Regions from separate parts of the Virgibacillus ainsalahensis genome, predicted to be linked through region 2. Evidence: predicted binding sites of a transcription regulator. Region 2 holds the regulator's gene; the other holds the start of a gene.

Region 1 (8,241 bases), 1.5 Mb from region 2:
AAAACAACGTCTGACATGCTCCCATCTCCCTTTACAAATCTATCTTTCTCCAATAAATAATATTTTGATTTTTCATTAGCCATGTTTGATTATAATATACTTAATAGTTATCTAAATTGCAAGAGTAATTTTAATATAATTAATATTTGTAATTTAGTGTTGATTATTGTCGATCGTGCTATTTTTTCCAAATAAAAAACGGAATGCTATAGATCTGCATCCCGTTTTCTTCTTACTTATTTATATTCTTAATATTTCCTCATTTATTTCCATGTATCACATCGAGTACATGTCTTAAATCATCTACCATGATTTGTCCTGGGGCAGAAGCTCCTTTTCCCATTCCGAACGTCGCTGCTGACCCAAATACTTCCCCGGCAAGCCTGCTAATCAAACCTTTCTCTCCCATTGCCATTGTTATTAATGGGCTATTTGCGTAGTGTGATTTCATTGCATTCGTTGCATCCAACAGTGTCAGCACATCATCCACACTATGTGGCATGACAGCAATTTTAGGGATATCGGCACCAAGATCCTGCATGGCTCGCAGTCGAGCGATAATCTCTTCTTTGGCTGGTGTCTTTTCAAAATCATGATTTGAAACAATAACATATAGATTATTTTCTTTCGCTTTCCGTACAAGCGATCTTACTTCCTGCTCACCAACAAACAGTTCGATATCAATAATGTCCACCATTTTTGTCTTGATGGTCTTCTCCAGCAGTTGAAAATAATATTGATCTGTGACTTCTTTTTTGCCCCCTTCCTTATGAGTTCTGAAGGTGAATAATAACGGAATACCAGCCAGGCTTTGTTGCATCTTTGATATCATTTTTTGAACCGCTTCCGGATTTTCCACCTGGTCAAAAACGTCGGCACGCCATTCAACAATGTCCGGAGATAACTTTATTACTTCGACAACTTCTACCATTAATTGTTCCTCCGTTTCCCCCATCAATGGCACAATCAATTTCGGAATACCTTCACCAATTTTTACATTTTTGATTTGAACCACATTCATCTCAAACAACCTTTCCATCCAATAATGCTTTTCTTTATTATACTGTAAATCTATTATATTTTCCTACCGTGCAAAATTAATTCAAATCGCTTATAATAATTTTAATTATTCTTTAAAAAGGGGCTTGCAGATGAAGAATGTTTCACTACAGGAAAAAAGCATTATAATGATCGGATTTATGGGGGTTGGTAAGACAACAATCGGTAAGACTGTTTCCGAAAAACTCAATAGGGAATTTATTGATATTGATGAGGAAATTGAGAAAGTTTTCAACATGCCAACCTCCGATATATTCAAAACATATGGAGAAAAAAACTTTCGGGAAAAAGAAAAAGAAATGATTTTAAACAACTGCAAACAAAAACAAAAAATCATCTCCGTTGGAGGAGGCGCTTTTTTACAGGATGAAATTAGAAACACCTGCCTGTCAGAAAGTGTGGTATTTTTCCTTGATTTATCCTTTGAATACTGGAAAGAAAGATTACACATGCTTATTGACACCCGGCCTATACTACAAGGAAAGACGATGGATGAAATCGAACAGCTGTTTTATGAAAGACAACCAATATATTCACAAAATCATTATAAGGTAGCAATAGATAATAGATCTGTTGAAGAAGTAGCAGATTATATTATTACTTTACTAAAAATGGAGTAGAATGCCAAATAGCTGGAACATACGTAACAAGGGAGCCTTCCCTTGTTTTTTTGCAGACAGAAAAATATAAAATTTCTCGATAGCAAAGACACAAAAAAATAATCCAAGTTTTTCTAAAAATTTGACCTGCGTCAACGAATTGACTGATGGAATATTAGATAATGGAATCAGAAGGAGGGGATGAACATGGAAAATAACCATGTTGAAGTTTGTGATTGCTATATTGGTGTAGATCGGATGATTAACGAAGGACTTGGTGCCGGCTTTATCTATTACGATAATGACAAGAAAAAGCTTGAACCTAAACAGGCAGCATACAAGAAATCGACCGGAAAACGAGAGAATGAGGAATGAATATCATTCATTTTTCTAACCTGGCCGTAGCTGATTTTCAATTCACTCTTTTTGTTCAGGAACATCGTTTTATTTTCTTCCTGGCAATCGTTACTTTCGCTTTATCTATCATTTTACGAACAAAAAAATTATTTTTTGGCCAACTCTTATTATTTCTAATTATTTTCACGATCAATGAATCTGCCATTCCTATATTATATTATCTGCTAATTGCCGTCCAAAGTATTTTGGCAGCTGCTGTGATCTATAAGTTTAAAAAAGCAGTGGACAGAAATTACACACTGGTGATTGAGAAAACACATGAAATTCCACCAGATCTTACAAAAGGCGGACATGATGGCACACAATCCACTTTTTTCTAATAACAGTTATCGGTAAAAATTATTTAAAACATAGCAAAGGACTGATCTGTCATGCCTTGGGAGATCCGCCAAATCCTTTTGGTTGTACACATTTTCTTAGCTGTCCTGTGGGTCGGTGGTGTCCTATTTGTTGGCTGGGGGGTGTTTCCTGCTGTAAGAATTCTGGCATACGAAATACAGAGAAAGTTTTTCCTTACACTGATGCACTGGACACATTGGTTTTTCACAGCTCTTGGAAGCGGTGTAATCCTTACCGGTATATTACTCGGTACGGTAGCAGGCCCGATTAGTAATTGGGATGATGTCCTGAATACGACCTATGGAAACACCTGGTTCACCGCTTTGATTGTCGGTATTATCACCCTTTTATGGGGTGTTGTGGTTGGCTATAGGCATTCCATCAAAATCTTTTCTGATATATGGCTTTGGAAAAATGCAGAATCCGGAAACAAAAAGCCATTAACAATGGCACTTATGCAAATAGCCGCCGTCGAATCTGTTGAAGTAATTGGTTTTATTACACTTATTTACTTGATGGTTTCCCTTTAATACAGAAGAAAAATCGGCCTATCTTCAAGATTTTTGGTGATAAGCCTTAGGCTAAACTTATGATGAAAGGTGGTTTATCCGGTGGGAACTAAAAACGAGAACCTTCTCATAGACTTTAATCCAGATCATTATTATTACCGGAATACGTGGTTTGAGCTTATGCGGCCAATGACTCTAAGTGGTACAATAACACCAGTACTTGTCGGAACAGGTTTTGCAGGAGTTACTGGTCCGATACGTTTAGATATATTCATCGCTTTATTGATATCTGCACTGTTTATACAGACTGCAACAAATGTATTAAATGATTATTATGATTTCAAATATGGACAGGATAAGGAAAAATGGATTCTAACCAATGATTCAAATTCAAATCATGGACCCGCCCATCACCTCCTGCCCTTTGTTGCCGGGTTAATGTTTATCATATCCATCCTGATTGGCCTATGGCTAGCATTTTCTACTACCATGTGGGTGATGCTTGCAGGAACGTTGGGAATTGCTGCAGGCTTTAAATATTCTGCAGGTTCTCACTCCTTTTCTTCAATCGGTATGGGAGAAGTGGTAGCTGCTATCTTTTTAGGCCCTGTTATCACAATTCTAGCCTATATTGTTCAGGGGAATTCACTGGACTTCCAAATTCTTGCCATTTCCGTACCATTTGCATTGCTAATTGCATCGATGATTCTTACAAACAACATTAGAGATCTTAAAAAAGACATCGGTTTTCGCAGGACGCTAGCAAATTCTCTTGGGCGTAAGAAGTCCGTCCGTCTGCTTACGACTTTACTCATACTGCCATATATAACTGTTATACTGCTAACTATATTTCAATTCACTCCGGCATCAGTGCTTGTCGTTGTTTTAGCTTCCCCATTTGCAGTCCGGTTGTTCTGGTCATTTCGAAAAAACGCAACACACTCTGATGAAGTAAGTGGGATGAAGTGGGCAGCGAGACATCACTGGGTTTTTGGTTTGCTGTTTACAATTGGGCTGTGGGTCTTCGGATAATTAGAAAGTATGGTTTTACGCAATGTTTTATAGCAAAAAGCCAAGCATGAACTTATGCAGTAACAACGTATGTATTTCTTAACGCAGGAAAAGACAAGGTTTGAGTTAATCCTTGTCTTTTGTTTATTCTCCACGATTCCTGGCCATTAAACTCGGCATTTCCGAAGAATCCTCTTCAATCCCTTAATGTCATCCATGCCCTTTCTTTATGCCATTCAATATTCACAGGTGTTTCAAAGAACCCAGATAGGCATTCTCCCGTCAGCATCCTAGTCCGCTCCCCCATATTATATACAGTTCCTTGTCGAAGCAACAACGTGTGTGAAAAAACAGGTAGTATTTCCTCGATATGATGGGTAACAAAGATAATTGTGGGCGCGTCCTTTTGAGTAGCTAACTGGTCGATTGCGACCAGTAACTCTTCACGCGAAATGAAATCCAGACCGCTTGTTGGTTCGTCCAGGATAAGCAATTCAGGCTCCCCCATTAATCCTCTTGCAATCAAGATTTTCTGTTTTTCACCTTGTGAACATGTCTGATATGTACGCGGTGCGAGATAGCTGCAGCCTAATTGTTCCATAAGTTGATACGCTTTTTGATAATCAGCCGCTGTCTTCGTTTCATATAATCCGATGGAAGCATATTTTCCACTTATAACCACATCAACGGTATTTTCTGTTCCTTTTATTCTTTCCTGCAGTGATGAGCTGACCCAGCCAATTGATTTACGCAATTCCCTGATATCCGTTTTACCAAATGGCTTCCCGAGTACACTGACCTTCCCGTTTGTTGGCCATATGTAGCCGTTTACCATATTAAGTAGTGTTGTTTTCCCTGATCCGTTCAGGCCTAGTACTGCCCAATGCTCCCCTTTTTCTACTTTCCAGCTCATATCTGATAAAATCGTTTCCTTCTGTCTTTTCCATGAAATTTCCTGCATTTCAATAACGCTAGACATCCCTATCGCCTCTTTCTGTATACTCTCATTAAACTCTATGATTCTTACTCTACAATACGACCTATGAATGAATCGATGATAACTCATCAACGCAATCTTTCCTACATCCACCAGCAAAATTTTTTCACTGGGGGTTTTAGATCATTATATTTCTGAAAAGTTAACGTCTACCATTACAATTTAACAAGGCTATTGAAGAGGTAGAAAACGTTTTCTTTATTAACTGCTAAAAAAGCAGAAGACACACTTTCATGTATCCTCTGCTAACCATCTAAGCGCGCCCAGAGGGATTCGAACCCCCGACACTTGGTACCGGAAACCAAAGCTCTATCCAACTGAGCTATGGGCGCATATTGAAATTCAATTTTGACACAAATAACATTATAACTCTATTTAAGAAGATATACAAGCCCTTTTCGAAATTCCTGTATGTTTATTTTACATTTGGGTGGGTATCATGGTTAGAAGGTAAGGCCAATAAAATTATCGGATGTTTTTGTTTGACCTTCATTGACCATTAAGTTATGATAAAAAAAGAACGTAATCGAACAAGGGAGGATTTTTTACATGAATTTAATACCTACAGTTATTGAACAAACAAATCGGGGAGAGCGCGCCTATGATATCTACTCTCGCCTGCTGAAAGACCGCATCATTATGCTTGGAAGTGGAATTGATGATAATGTTGCAAATTCCATTGTTGCTCAATTACTATTCCTTGAAGCAGACGATCCGGAAAAAGATATCTCATTATATATTAACTCACCAGGTGGATCTATCACAGCTGGTATGGCGATTTTTGATACCATGCAATTCATTAAATCTGATGTATCAACAATCTGCACCGGAATGGCAGCTTCAATGGGGGCATTCCTCCTGGCGGCAGGTGAAAAAGGAAAACGTTATGCTCTGCCAAATAGTGAAGTAATGATTCACCAGCCACTCGGCGGTACACAAGGACAAGCAACAGATATTGAGATTCATGCGAAACGTATTGTTGAAATGAAACGTAAAATGAATGAAATTCTCTCCCAGCGTACTGGTCAGCCAATTGAAGTGGTAGAACGTGATACTGAGCGTGATAACTTCATGACTGCTGAAAAATCAGTGGATTATGGCTTGATTGACAAAATTTTAGAACGTAACGAAAATAAAGACAAGTAATTTTTTAAAACGAAGACTTTTGCCAAGATTTATGGCAAAAGTCTTCGTTGCTTTTTTGTAATCAGATCGTTTAATACTTACTTCTTGAAGCGTCCATTCACCGTGAAAGGGTTTTGTTCATTTTGTCACAAATGATATTAAATGATTAATTGCAGCTTCTTCATCTGCCCCATCAGCGATGATGTTAATTTCCTCTCCACTCGTAACTGCCAGACTCATTAATCCCATAATGCTTTTTGCATTTACTCTTCTTCCACTCTTTTCAAGAAACAAATGTGCTGAATAACGATTTGCCTCCTGAACGAATTGTGCTGCTGGTCTAGCTTGTAAGCCTGTCTCTAATTCAACCTTGACGGATTTCTCAACCAAATTACTCACCCTCCATTTTCGTAAGCGCTATCACGAAATTTCAAACGTATCGACAGTTCTTAGAAAAAATAGTGTTACTGTCGATATATATTAAGCGTTAACTGAAATATAATTGTTAATTATCTTTATCTTATCATGTAATATCAATTAAATAAATTACTTTTATGTCAATGTTTCCCCATGCTTGATTTTCTCTGCAAATTCATCGATTTTTTTCAAACGGTGGTTGACACCAGATTTGGATATCTTACCACTGGATACCAATTCCCCTAATTCCTTTAATGAAACTTCCTGATGCTGCACTCTTAACTTTGCAATTTCCTGAAGTTTCTCGGGCAATTGATCGATTCCTACGGTGTTCTCAATAAGTTTAATATTCTCAATCTGCCGAAACGCTGCGCCAATTGTTTTGTTTAAATTAGCAGTTTCACAATTTACCAGACGATTTACAGAGTTTCGCATATCCCGGACGATTCTTACATCTTCAAACTTAAACAGGGCGTTATGTGCACCGATGATACTGAGAAATTCGGTGATTTTTTCTGCCTCTTTCAAATATACGATATAACCGGTTTTTCGCTCCAGTTTACGAGCATTTAAATCAAAAGTGTTTACTAACTCACATAACGAATCATTATGTTCCTGATGAAAATTAAACATTTCTAAATGGTAAGAAGACGTTTCCGGATTATTAATGGATCCTCCTGCAAGGAAGGCCCCCCTCATATATGCTTTTTTGCAACAGGTTTTCTCTAGAACCTTTTGAGGAATGTTTTGTACAAGTATATACGGTTCCTGGAATATCCCCAGCTCTGTTAACATCTCTCTGACGTCTTCCTTCAACCGTACAATATATACATTATTTTTCTTTAGTTTCATTTTTTTACGGACTAACAACTCGACAGGAATGGTGTATTGTGACTTGATCAATGTATAGATCCGCCTTGCTATCGCGGCGTTTTCCGTTTGAACATCAAGTACATAATCTTGTCTTGACAGGGATACTGCCCCATTCATACGGATTAGTGCTGTAAGTTCCGATTGGGAACAGCAGGAATCCATTTCTATTCCTGTCAGTTCTTTTTTTATTTCAGAGGCAAAAGACATCTGATTTTCCCTCCCTAATCCCTTCATTTATCCTACAAATATCCCTTTAATATAAACATAAAAGAGACATTATTCCGGATCAATAATCGAAAATAATAATTTTGAAATTTTACTCGTATCATGCCTGATGGTCGATTGGGAATGATCAATAATATCACTCTCAATAATCTGCAGACCCATTTCAAGCAGACGATCAGTATCATACGTCACTGGATCTGCGTTTTCTTCCGCATACACCGCGCGCACTGTTTTTTTAATTGGTTCATTATGGACAACAATTGCATCCACAGCCTCTTTTCCAATATGGCTGGTAATGGCTTCTACATGTTCCGAGGCCGAATAGCCGGTAGTTTCTCCGGCCTGTGTCATCACATTACATACATAAACCACTTTTCCTGTGGTATTTCGTATTGCTTCATCGACCTTAGGCATAATCATTGTCGGTAAAATACTTGTATAGAGACTGCCCGGTGCAATAACTACCAAATCCGCCTTTTCGATTGCGCGGATTGCATTGGGTAACGGCTGAACAGGCTGCGGACTTAGAAACACCCGCTTAATTCGCTTTTTGGAAAGTGGAATATTGGATTCCCCGGACACAATGGTTCCGTCTGTCATTTTCGCATGCAGGGACATATTATCATTCGATATCGGATAAATTTTTCCCTTTACATTCAATACACGTGAT
Region 2 (8,241 bases):
GACCCCGTGGAGCTTTACTGTAGCCTGATATTGAATGTTTGTGCAGCTTGTACAGGATAGGTGGGAGCCTGAGAAGCGTGAGCGCTAGCTTACGTGGAGGCACCCGTGGGATACCACCCTGGCTGTATGAACTTTCTAACCCAGGACCGTGAACCGGTTCGGAGACAGTTTCAGGCGGGCAGTTTGACTGGGGCGGTCGCCTCCCAAAAGGTAACGGAGGCGCCCAAAGGTTCCCTCAGAATGGTTGGAAATCATTCGCAGAGTGCAAAGGCAGAAGGGAGCTTGACTGCGAGACCTACAAGTCGAGCAGGGACGAAAGTCGGGCTTAGTGATCCGGTGGTTCCGCATGGAAGGGCCATCGCTCAACGGATAAAAGCTACCCCGGGGATAACAGGCTTATCTCCCCCAAGAGTTCACATCGACGGGGAGGTTTGGCACCTCGATGTCGGCTCATCGCATCCTGGGGCTGTAGTCGGTCCCAAGGGTTGGGCTGTTCGCCCATTAAAGCGGTACGCGAGCTGGGTTCAGAACGTCGTGAGACAGTTCGGTCCCTATCCGTCGTGGGCGTTGGAAGTTTGAGAGGAGCTGTCCTTAGTACGAGAGGACCGGGATGGACACACCGCTGGTGTACCAGTTGTTCCGCCAGGAGCATGGCTGGGTAGCTACGTGTGGCAAGGATAAGTGCTGAAAGCATCTAAGCATGAAGCCCCCCTCAAGATGAGACTTCCCATCACTTCGAGTGAGTAAGATCCCTCAGAGACGATGAGGTTGATAGGTTCGAGGTGGAAGCATGGTGACATGTGCAGCTGACGAATACTAATCGATCGAGGACTTAACTAACTTCTTTACGATGTCCGTTGTTTTAACTCTTATTTAGTTTTTAGGGTATAAATCAAAAAAACCCTTGCATTTTTATTTAAAAATGCATATAATATATCTTGTCCTTGTTTTGAGGAATGTCTGGTAGCAAGAGCGGAGAGGTCACACCTGTTCCCATGCCGAACACAGAAGTTAAGCTCTCCAGCGCCGATGGTAGTTGGGACGTTGTCCCTGCAAGAGTAGGACGCCGCCAGGCATAAACATAAAAAGCTAAGATACAAAAATGTATCTTAGCTTTTTATTATCTACTTAGAAGACTGTTATCTAAAATCGAAACCGGTCTATTTAGGGCCCTGTTTTATTAAGTACATCCGTACAATATATTTCAGTGAAAGACATAGTGAAAGATTCGAAACCGTTATCGCTTGTATGTGAAAAAAAGAAATTGTGCTATTTTACCTAATAGAAAGATGGAAGATCAATGAAACGTTCAAAAATAGAAGCGTTTCATCGCGTCAGGGAAACCTTTCAACGTTGGAAAATAAAGATCTTACAATCGTTTAGTATCCTTTTAATAACAGTATATAGAGGGGGTTAACACGATAAAGGTGTTAAAGCATAATTCATTCGGGATTAAGAGCTTTAATCGAATGAGAAATAAATTCTGTAGCAACAAGAGGTTATAAAATGAACTTAGCATAAATCAAAAAAAGATGGTGGAAGCCATTTTCCAACACCACTTTTGACAATGAACCAAAAAGTCGAGCTCTACATTTTTCTTAGACGTAAGGAAAATGCTGCTGATACCAAATATTTTCTTTTACGGTCTTCATGCAAAACAACAAACTTTACAAAAGACTAATTAGAATAATGGTTTTAAATCACGCGACAAGAAGTATTTTAATTCCTATCTTTAATAAATCTTTTCGATAATCATATATTTAGTATGAAAGTTAGTTTAGGCTATAATGGTTTTAAAACTTATTAAAAAGGAATGTGATTACCTTTAAAAGGAGATGCGGAAATTGAAGGCATATATCGATCAAATATTCAGTGAAGACATTGATGTGATGATAATACGTATACTGATTGCCTTGGTTTTATCTGGAGTAATTGGTTTTGAACGTGAAATGAACAATCACTCAGCTGGTTTTCGCACCCATATTCTTGTTGGTGTTGGAGCTTGTTTAATGATGTTATTATCTATCTTCGGTTTTGAGGCATTTATAGTACAATATGATAATGTACGTTTTGACCCGGCAAGAATTCCTTCCTATGTTATCAGCGGAATTGGTTTTCTCGGAGCAGGTACGATAATAGTCTATGGCGGAACGATCCGTGGATTAACGACTGCAGCTTCTATTTGGACGGTTGCAGGGATAGGGCTGGTCGTTGGCGCGGGGATGTATGGCGCAGCTTTATTTACCACGTTTATTATCTTAATTAGTCTGGTCTTTCTCAACAACTTTGAAAAGCTGTTTACCAAGGTGAATTCCTCTAACTTAATTGAAATTATAGCTTCTGTGGATTTGGAAATAAGTGAAATCATTGCAGTGATTGAATCATATAATTTAACAATTAAAAATGTAGAGATTGTTAAATCGGAAAATAATAACAGAAAAATTTTTATAAAAATGGATAGTGTACCGATGACAGAGCAAGTTTCCCTGTTCGAAAGGATATCCAAAGTTGAACACGTCATAAATATTTCAGAACTCAGCTAAAATACCATCCAAGACCTTACACATAAAATATGCTGTAAGGTTTTTTCTTTTCACTTTTTGTCTAAACTGTACATAGAACTTTGTATTTGCATCTTGGCAATTTTGACGTATAATAAAAATATAGTCAAAGATAGTCAAAGTCAAAGGGTGATTGGAATAGGAGGTAGGGACGCCCAATGAGTAATATTTCAGATGTGATTGAGCAATATTTGAAGAAGATTTTACAAACAGAAGGGCAAAATGCCATAGAGATTAAGCGCAGCGAAATTGCTGATCAGTTTCAGTGTGTCCCCTCGCAAATCAATTATGTGATTAAGACGCGTTTTACTGTGGAAAAAGGGTATATAGTAGAGAGTAAGCGTGGAGGCGGCGGCTACATCCGAATTATGAGGGTGATTCATCAGGAAAAATCTGAACTTATTGATGAAATTATAGAAATGATAAATCCTACCGTGACTCAAGCTTCGGCCATTAATGTTATTGAACGTCTTTTGGAAGAGAAATTGGTAACCGAACGGGAAGCAAAAATTATTTTAAGTGCGGTTGACCGAACGACGTTAGCATTTCAATTGCCACTGAGGGATGAGGTTCGCGCTCGTGTTCTGACTGCGATGCTTTCCACATTAAAATATCTAAATAAGTAAGGAGGCAAATTGCATGGAATGTCAGGAATGTCAAAAGCGGCCGGCTACACTGCACCTTACCAAGGTTGTCAATGGCAGCAAAACCACTGTACATGTGTGCGGTGTTTGTGCAAAGGAAAAAGGCTATATGTCTTCACCGGATGAGACATACTCCCTTCACAATCTTCTGGCAGATTTCTTTAATTTCGATTCTGCACTTGTAGATAATCAGCAAAATAATACATTTAAGCAAGGTAAGGAATTGCAATGCCCACAATGTGAAATGACATTTTCAGAGTTTCAGCGTGTTGGAAAATTTGGCTGTGCATCCTGTTACGACACATTCGCTTCAAAACTTGATCCGATTTTTCGCCGGGTGCATTCCGGGAACACCCAGCATTCCGGGAAAATCCCCAAACGCCAGGGGGGCGATTTAAAAAAGAAAAAGCAGCTTGCCAGCTATAAAGAGGAACTTCAGGGGCTAATCGAAGAGGAAGCATTTGAGGAAGCAGCCAAAGTAAGGGATAAGATTAAAGCATTGAAAAATGAAAATGAAGATGGAAGCAGGTGACAATCCGTGACATTACAGCAATTCATGAAGGAAGCAATCAGCCCATGGATGCGTGAAGAGGGACCGGACAGTGATATTGTGTTAAGCAGCCGCATCCGTTTAGCCCGAAATTTTTCTGATGTTTCATACCCTATTCTTGCAGATCAGGAAAGTCTGGAAGAAATCCGCAACTTTTTCAGAGAGGAATACGAACATCAGTCTTTTCAGGACTATGAAGATCTTTCGTTTATTTCAATCAAGGAATTAACTACTGTCGAGAAACGTGTGTTGGTTGAGAAGCATTTAATCAGTCCACATTTGGCAAAGAAAACGCAAGCTTCAGCAGTGATTATTTCTAAAAACGAACAGGTATCGGTTATGGTTAACGAAGAAGATCATATTCGTCTGCAGCTTTACTTTCCTGGATTTCAATTGTCGGAAGCATTGGATAAAGCCTTCGAGCTGGACGATTGGCTGGAGGAGAAAATTGATTATGCTTTTGATGAAACAAGGGGATACTTGACGAGCTGTCCAACAAATGTTGGTACAGGAATGAGGGCTTCTGTTATGATGCACCTCCCTGCATTGGCGATAACAAAACAACTCAATCGAATGATTCCGGCTATTAACCAGCTTGGTCTTGTTGTCCGGGGGATTTATGGAGAAGGCAGTGAAGCACTGGGAAATATATTTCAGATTTCCAATCAGATTACCCTCGGAAAATCAGAAGAGGATATCGTTGGAGATTTACAAAGTGTTGTGAAACAATTAATAGCACATGAAAGAAATGCCAGGGACAGTCTGATGGAACAATCCCCTACCAAAATAGAGGATCGCATTTATCGCTCTTACGGGGTTCTGGAACATAGCAGAATCATCGAATCGAAAGAAGCAGCAATTTGTTTATCGAATGTTCGGATGGGTATTGATTTAGGCCTTATAAAAAACGTATCCAGAAATATACTTAATGAATTAGTAATCCTTACCCAGCCGGGATTCCTGCAACATTATGCATCCAAGACACTCTCTGCAAATGAACGCGATGTACTTCGGGCGTCACTGATCCGTGAACGATTACAATTAGAGAAATAGATTGGAGGAAATAGTATATGATGTTTGGAAGATTTACAGAAAGAGCACAGAAGGTATTAGCTTTATCTCAAGAGGAAGCAGTCCGACTCGGCCATAATAATATTGGTACCGAACATATTCTCTTAGGACTTGTTCGCGAAGGGGAAGGTATTGCAGCAAAAGCCCTGCAATCGCTAGGAGTAGAGGTGCAAAAGATTCAGGAAGAAGTTGAGGAGTTAATCGGTGTTGGAAAGCAACCGATGCAATCGATTCATTACACACCAAGAGCAAAAAAAGTTGTGGAACTGTCTCAGGATGAAGCAAGAAAACTGGGTCATTCTTATGTGGGAACAGAGCATATCCTTCTAGGGCTTATCCGTGAAGGGGAAGGTGTTGCCGCCCGTGTACTAAATAATCTGGGTGTTAGCTTGAATAAAGCAAGGCAACAGGTGCTTCAGCTGCTTGGAAGCAATGAATCCCAGAGTGGACGCCAAGGCCGCGGACAGCAATCCAATGCAAATACACCGACACTTGATTCATTGGCAAGAGATTTAACCGTTATTGCAAAAGAAGGTAAAATTGATCCGGTCATTGGTCGAAGCAAAGAAATTGAGCGAGTGATCCAGGTGTTAAGCCGCCGGACGAAGAACAACCCTGTTTTGGTTGGTGAACCTGGTGTTGGTAAAACTGCCGTGGCAGAGGGATTGGCACAGCAGATCATTGATAATGAAGTACCGGAAACACTAAGGGATAAACGTGTCATGACCCTGGATATGGGAACCGTGGTAGCTGGCACGAAATACCGTGGTGAATTTGAAGACCGTTTGAAAAAAGTGATGGAGGAAATCCGTCAGGCAGGAAATATTATGCTCTTCATTGATGAATTGCACACACTAATTGGTGCAGGTGGTGCAGAAGGTGCAATTGATGCATCAAATATTCTAAAACCATCTCTGGCACGTGGGGAATTGCAATGTATTGGTGCAACAACAATGGATGAGTACCGTAAATACATTGAAAAAGATGCGGCGCTAGAGCGCAGATTCCAGCCGATTCAAGTAGATGAACCGACATTGGATGAAACGGTGCAAATTTTGGCCGGCTTGCGTGATCGCTATGAGGCACACCACCGTGTAACGATTACGGATGATGCAATTGAAGCGGCAGCACATCTATCCAACCGCTACATTACAGATCGTTTCCTGCCGGATAAGGCAATTGACCTGATTGATGAAGCCGGGTCAAAAGTACGCCTGCGTTCCTATACAGTTCCACCGAATCTAAAGGAACTGGAACAGAAGCTGGATGATGTACGTAAGGAAAAAGATGCTTCTGTACAAAGCCAGGAATTCGAAAAAGCTGCATCGTTACGTGATTCGGAGCAGCGATTACGTGAAGAGTTGGAAGAAACGAAAAAGAAATGGAAAGAAAAACAGGGCCAAACAGATTCAGAAGTAACCGTAGAGGACATTGCGAGCGTTGTATCCATTTGGACGGGAGTGCCGGTTTCAAGACTTACAAAAGATGAAAGCGACCGCCTGTTAAACATGGAAGAGACGTTGCATAACCGGGTAATTGGTCAGGAAGAAGCTGTTGATGCAATATCCAAAGCTATTCGTCGTGCCCGTGCCGGATTAAAAGATCCGAAACGTCCGATTGGTTCATTTATCTTCCTTGGTCCAACTGGTGTCGGTAAAACAGAACTGGCCCGCGCCTTGGCAGAATCCATGTTCGGCGATGAAGAGGCAATGATTCGTGTTGATATGTCAGAATACATGGAGAAACATTCCACCTCCCGTCTGGTTGGTTCACCTCCAGGATATGTTGGTCATGAAGAAGGTGGCCAGCTGACGGAGAAAGTTCGTACAAAGCCATATTCCGTCGTTTTGCTTGATGAAATTGAAAAAGCACATCCGGAAGTTTTCAATATTTTACTGCAGGTCTTAGAAGATGGAAGGTTGACGGATTCAAAAGGACGCGTCGTAGATTTCCGCAATACGGTTCTTATCATGACATCAAATGTTGGGGCAAGTGAACTTCGCCGTAACAAACATGTCGGATTTAATCTTGGTGATGAAAATCAGGACTATAAGGATATGCGTTCTAAGGTCTTGGAAGAATTGAAAAAGGCTTTCCGTCCGGAGTTCCTGAACCGTGTTGATGAGACCATTGTTTTCCATTCTCTAGAGAGAAAACACATGAAGAGCATTGTTACACTGATGGTCGAGGAATTGAAGAAACGCCTGAAAGGTCAGGACATTGAATTCTCATTAACTGACAAAGCGATAGAAAAGATTGCAAATGAAGGATTTAATCCGGAATATGGGGCCCGCCCATTGCGCAGATCGATTCAGAAAAATGTTGAAGATCTGCTGTCTGAAGAACTTCTGAAAGAAACAATTACAAAAGGCGAAAAAGTTAAAATCGGTTTGAATAACAAAGGGGAATTTATTGTACTTCCATAAAAAGCGTATGAAAGCTGCAGGTGGTTTACAAAGCTAGAAGAAAATCATCTTCTAGCTTTTCGCTTTATTCTTCTGAGAATTGTGGCATGTCTGTGTAAATTTTTATATGAATTGATAGGAGGCTGTAACCTGCCAGCCTCCGAAATTTTATATAATATATAAGTGAAGGGGTAGAAAGTTTTGGCTAAACGTAAACATAAGTATGTATGCCAGGATTGCGGTTATGAGTCAGCTAAATGGATGGGTAAATGTCCAGGATGTAATAACTGGAATACGCTGGTCGAAGAAATCGAGGCATCAAATGTTCGTAATATGCGTCCAGTTGGAGGCGGTGCGACAACTGTAAGCAGGCCTGAGAAAATCACTGCCATTGAATCACAGAAAGAACCGCGGGTAACGACAAAGATGACGGAATTCAACCGGGTGCTTGGTGGTGGAATTGTACCAGGTTCTCTTGTTTTAATCGGCGGAGACCCAGGTATTGGAAAATCGACCCTGCTGTTGCAAATATCTTCACAGCTCGCTGAAAAGCAGCTCCCTGTATTATATATATCAGGAGAGGAATCGACACGTCAGACAAAACTCCGTGCAGATCGCCTGAACGTTAAAGCAGATTTATTGTATGTATTTGCTGAAACAAATTTATTCGATATTGCAAAACAAATTGAGGAAGTTAAACCATCCTTTGTTGTCATCGACTCCATTCAGACCATCTTCCGGGATGAGGTTTCCAGCGCACCGGGAAGTGTATCACAGGTTCGTGAGTGTACAAGTGAACTAATGAGGATAGCAAAAACAAATGGTATTCCGATTTTCATTGTTGGCCATGTAACGAAAGAGGGTGCAATCGCAGGACCGAGGCTATTAGAGCATATGGTTGATGCGGTGCTTTATTTCGAAGGGGAAAGGCATCACACCTTCCGCATTGTGCGCAGTGTCAAAAATCGTTTCGGAAGCACAAATGAAATGGGGATTTTTGAAATGAAGGA

The links. Region 2 encodes CtsR, which represses protease genes until heat stress. Its sites were predicted from a motif close to ATGGTCAATAAAGGTCAAACA; they were not measured.
Region 1: the regulator CtsR is predicted to act here: its motif matches at 5,411-5,431, upstream of clpP (ATP-dependent Clp endopeptidase proteolytic subunit ClpP).

The regions. Positions count from the first base shown of each region.
Region 1 covers NZ_AP043943.1:1,092,396-1,100,636, reverse strand. The annotation lists gene ACZ427_RS05130 (ABC transporter ATP-binding protein) at 1-17, opposite strand, end outside; gene aroD (type I 3-dehydroquinate dehydratase) at 260-1,021, opposite strand; gene ACZ427_RS05120 (shikimate kinase) at 1,152-1,679, shown strand; gene ACZ427_RS05115 (hypothetical protein) at 1,866-2,033, shown strand; gene ACZ427_RS05110 (hypothetical protein) at 2,030-2,395, shown strand; gene ACZ427_RS05105 (hypothetical protein) at 2,447-2,944, shown strand; gene ACZ427_RS05100 (prenyltransferase) at 3,026-3,955, shown strand; gene ACZ427_RS05095 (ABC transporter ATP-binding protein) at 4,131-4,913, opposite strand; tRNA gene ACZ427_RS05090 (tRNA-Arg) at 5,190-5,263, opposite strand; gene clpP (ATP-dependent Clp endopeptidase proteolytic subunit ClpP) at 5,481-6,077, shown strand; gene ACZ427_RS05080 (HPr family phosphocarrier protein) at 6,195-6,446, opposite strand; gene whiA (DNA-binding protein WhiA) at 6,609-7,553, opposite strand; gene ACZ427_RS05070 (gluconeogenesis factor YvcK family protein) at 7,623-8,241, opposite strand, start outside.
Region 2 covers NZ_AP043943.1:3,410,147-3,418,387, reverse strand. The annotation lists rRNA gene ACZ427_RS16950 (23S ribosomal RNA) at 1-840, shown strand, start outside; rRNA gene rrf (5S ribosomal RNA) at 960-1,075, shown strand; partial or broken gene ACZ427_RS16940 (transposase) at 1,307-1,505, shown strand; gene ACZ427_RS16935 (MgtC/SapB family protein) at 1,890-2,543, shown strand; gene ACZ427_RS16930 (CtsR family transcriptional regulator) at 2,720-3,187, shown strand; gene ACZ427_RS16925 (UvrB/UvrC motif-containing protein) at 3,201-3,737, shown strand; gene ACZ427_RS16920 (protein arginine kinase) at 3,744-4,808, shown strand; gene clpC (ATP-dependent protease ATP-binding subunit ClpC) at 4,826-7,252, shown strand; gene radA (DNA repair protein RadA) at 7,433-8,241, shown strand, end outside.